2 regions of the Brevibacillus sp. NRS-1366 genome follow, and region 1 is predicted to be linked to the other one. Evidence: predicted binding sites of a transcription regulator. Region 1 holds the regulator's gene; the other holds the start of a gene.

Region 1 (2,203 bases):
TTTGATTTCTGCGTCAGATACCAAAGCTGGTTCCTCCTACTCTATAGTAATGCCGTTTCATTATACCATATCGTCGGCATCACGCAAGCTATGGAAGGTTACTCTGACACTGGAATAATGAGCGTCTGTCCAGGATAAATGAGAACGCCGTCCAGGTCATTCGCCTTTTTAATCGCTATGATGAGTTCATTCACATCCATTTTGGCTTCCTCTTTGTGGTGAACAGCAATAGACCACAAACTGTCGCCCGAGCGAACTGTCACTTCTTTTCCATGCAGTTCCATCGAATCACCAGAAGCAAACACCAGTTCGGTTAGTAAGTAAAAAAAGAGAGCAAAAGTAGCTAGAAATAAAAGTGCTTGTCCCCTAGTTATGCCGAATCGCCCGCGGTTAACTGTCTGTTCTTCAAAACGGTTATGAATGGTCATCACAGTCATGATTATTCCCTCCTGCAAACATACGTTCCTTTTGTTGTTTTCATCATAAATGAGAACATACGTTCATGTCAACAAAATAATCGAACTTATGTTTGTCGAACGCAAGCTCCCATGGTATAATATAGGAAAATATGTTCGAGAAAACTGAGGTGTCTTATATGTCGAAACTATCCAGCCGGCAACAAGCCATTATTGATTTCATTCGTAAAGAAGTTCGAGACAAGGGCTACCCACCTTCTGTTCGAGAAATCGGCGAAGCTGTGGGACTCGCATCCAGCTCTACCGTACACGGCCACTTGGCCCGTCTAGAGAAAAAAGGTCTCATCCGAAGAGACCCTACCAAACCTCGCGCTATTGAATTACTCTCGGAAGAAGATCGTTTTCAAGATAATTTTGAAGACTCCGTTGTTCGTGTGCCTGTCATTGGAAAAGTAACAGCAGGGCTGCCGATTACAGCGATTGAGGATGTGGAGGAATATTTTCCTTTGCCTGAAAACATCGTGACATCGGACAAGGTGTACATGCTTCGTATTTCCGGAAACAGTATGATTGATGCTGGTATTCTCGACGGCGACTACGTGATTGTCCGTCAGCAGCATGTTGCCAACAACGGTGACATCGTCGTCGCCATGACAGAGGAAGACGAAGCGACCGTCAAACGTTTCTTTAAAGAAAAGAACCACTTCCGTCTCCAGCCTGAAAATGCAACGATGGAGCCGATCATTTTAGACAACGTTTCCATCCTGGGTAAAGTCATTGGCGTATACAGACTGATTCACTAATAAAAAAAGGGCAGCCGAAGCTGTCCTTTTTTTGTCGCCACTATTTTTCACTTATCCAGCTAAAGGGCAATAAAGAACCAAATGATCATGGTTACTTGCAGCACGACCTTGACCACAGCGCTGCCGAGAAAACCGATCAGTGACCCAAATCCTGCTTTTACCGCTTTTTCTATCGGCTGCTTCTGGGCGAGTAATTCTACCAGCACAACAAGCACGAATGGCAGAATCAGCATGCCGAACGGTGGAAACAAGAAGATCCCCAGAAAAATACCCACGGCAGCTGCAACCGAGGACCATTTCGACCCGCCATATTTTTTCACGAAATACATATTTGTCAGCAGATCCGCCCCATACAACAAAATACTGAGTACAGCCATTCCCCACCAGAACGAAGCTGGTAAACCCGCACCTGGTTCCGCGATAACAAAGTGATAGAGCAGAAATCCGCCCCAAAGCAAGATCGTATCCGGCAATACAGGCATAAAAATACCGGCAATGCTCAACGCGAACAAAGCCACTACGATAATCCACAGAAAAATTTCCATTCTCTGCACTCCCCTCTGTTTCATATACGACTAATTACCGATTTCGTTGCACTCTCTTTTCATTCTCGCTACAATAAGTTTTTGAAGACGTAATACTTTGATTTTTGCCCTATCTCATTTATTTGAAACGGAGGGACTCTTTTGAGCGACTGGCTCGACCTTTCTTATTTGCGTACAGGAACCAATCGACAAAGGCAGGCATGGGAAGCGATCCAGCAGACTGGCATTATGGCACTGCTGCAGCCGTACACTCCTGTATTGGCTGGCACGATCCCGCTTTGCATTGATAGGGATGACAGCGACCTGGATATTATCTGTGAATGTCATCACCTTGAGGACTTTGAATCGAAAGCACGAACCGTTTTCGGCGAGTCGCAGGGGTATGCAGAACAACGACTCACAATTAACCAGGTACTCACCAGTGTGATTCAGTTTTTTG
Region 2 (2,203 bases), on a different contig from region 1:
GGAGGAGTATCTTTATGAAGTGGCATTTTGTTTTCTACAAACTTTATAGTTTTTGTTAGTCTCTGTTTACCATCAATAACGTTATATTTGCCGTTTACAAGCTGCACATAGATGTTAGGTACTGGAATGCCCATGATATACGAATGCATCAACATTGACCCTTTTAAATCGTCCCATGCGTCTGCATTTCGTTGAACTGGATCATTATATATAAATCGATCCTGTTGTCTCATAAATTCTTTAATGTTCATTTCCTGTTTCAACTTGTTAATGCCGAAATCTTTGATCTTTATACCCTGTAATGTCTTCAGGAAAATTAGTTTATTTGATTCTTGCTCATTAAATTGCAATGCATTAGAACCTAGAGTCTTCTTTCTGCCCATTTTACCCACTCCTTTTATTAGATCATTGTAGGCAAACTAAATGGTATTTATCCCTGATAAATCTTATGTATAAAAACAGAAAAAAGACCCTGTAATCAAGGTCTTTTGAAGGTTACTTTGTCACGCTAACTAGGCTTTCTATCTTGATCCACTCTGAATTCCAGTCGCTGACTAATTTGAATTGCTTACGGTTTACGTCTATTTCCTTCACGACTCCCCAAGTCTCTTCCAGTGTACCAAGATTCCCTTTTACAGACTGAAGCCACTTTACATTGATTGCATAGTCATATTGCGTACTATCATAAATCCTGAAACACATCTCTCCGAAATCGTCTTCATCTACGTCTGGTTTTTTCTCTAGTCTGCTTTCTTCACCATGGCTAATTATTGCTGACCTATGTTCTGGAAGTAATATACGCATGCTACCAAACAGATCATTGATTTTCTTCGACATTCCATTCCACCCCTACACAAGAACATTTGTTCGTATCTATATTATGCTCCGAGTTACACTCTTATGCAAGTACAAAAAAAGACTTTGCTTATGGCAAAGCCTCCCAAGAATTGATTATTAATTTGTCTTAGCCGTTAACTCATTAGGGTGATACCATTTGTTATTAAGGCTGTCAACATAAGCTACTGTGGATACAAACTCATCTGGCTGCATTTCAATTAACTTCGAGACGGCAGATTCTTTCTTGGTTACTTTCTTACCTACAATAAATACAGCATTGTCTTTTCTATTTTGTACTGCTTCAACTTTAATCTGTTTTCGATCCAAGTTAATGATATCTCCAGCAACTAGATATTTAGCCATAATATCCAGCGTAACTTTTTTCATAATTCACACTCCTTTAATTCAAGATATCATAATATACAAAATACAAACAATTAAAATGCGTATTTTATAAGGAATCCCATAAATCAATTGCTGCTGTAGATTCTTTTTCTCTTTGAATCTTATTTATATCTGATTGAATTCTTTTCGCATTGTTAATATAGTCCTTATATTCAGAAACATAATTTATGATATCAGGTGTACACTCTAATCTGTTTGGATAACTTGGTCGCCCATTGTGTTTATGACTTCGAGTGTACTCATCTCGTTCAATCCATACATCATAGTCGTTTTGCCCAGTAGGTTTTATTTTGATAAGATCGTATTTTGAAAACAACTCTCCGAACTTTCCAATTACAAGTCGAAGAGCTTTATTTAGATGATCTGGTAAATATTTGCCACTACAAAAATAAAGGTGCTCATTCTCTTTCAAGTCCCACCACAACTGTTCTTCATCAAAAAATTCGTTAATAATATCGGGTGCATTTGCAGATAAAATAGCCAATTCATCTTTTAACTCTTTTAATTTTTCTATCCCCAACTCTTTCACTAATTCAGGGTTACGCTTAATTACTTTTTCTGCTTCGGTCTTGAATTGTTGCTGAACAAATGGGATGAGTGCAGCTTTGAATTGATTTCTCGTGTTACTCAATTGATGTTTAACTTCTTCAAATTCATTTCTTTTTGCTTCTATCTCCTGATCGAAATTTCGCATTAGTTCTTCCTCCTTTGTTTATTTTTACCATAAATTGTACCATAAATTTCAATCAATTGTCTCTTTTATTGAAAGTACTCATCGAATAACACATGAAACTCACTTGGTAATTCGATATCAGACACGATCCTTGCCTCTACTTCATCAACCACGAACGCCACTCTCCCGTTCTCGTAATGCTTTTGCTTTATAATACCAATGGGAGTTACCTCAAGTATTTCAATTGCTGAGACACCACCTTCATCGAGTATTTCTTTCACCCAAATG

What was found. Region 1 encodes LexA, which represses DNA repair genes until DNA is damaged. Its sites were predicted from a motif close to CGAACATATGTTCG; they were not measured.
Region 2: ACIFQN_RS34710 (YolD-like family protein) is a predicted target of LexA. The motif match lies at 857-870, and genes of this name have one in related genera.

Annotation. Positions count from the first base shown of each region.
Region 1 covers NZ_JBITPN010000022.1:324,792-326,994, forward strand. Annotated here, with positions in the region: gene ACIFQN_RS18255 (DUF896 domain-containing protein) at 1-24, opposite strand, end outside; gene yneA (cell division suppressor protein YneA) at 99-437, opposite strand; gene lexA (transcriptional repressor LexA) at 596-1,219, shown strand; gene ACIFQN_RS18270 (DUF456 domain-containing protein) at 1,279-1,764, opposite strand; gene ACIFQN_RS18275 (DUF4269 domain-containing protein) at 1,906-2,203, shown strand, end outside.
Region 2 covers NZ_JBITPN010000066.1:5,642-7,844, forward strand. Annotated here, with positions in the region: gene ACIFQN_RS34705 (DUF262 domain-containing protein) at 1-383, opposite strand, end outside; gene ACIFQN_RS34710 (YolD-like family protein) at 496-837, opposite strand; gene ACIFQN_RS34715 (hypothetical protein) at 955-1,224, opposite strand; gene ACIFQN_RS34720 (hypothetical protein) at 1,289-1,936, opposite strand; gene ACIFQN_RS34725 (hypothetical protein) at 2,002-2,203, opposite strand, start outside.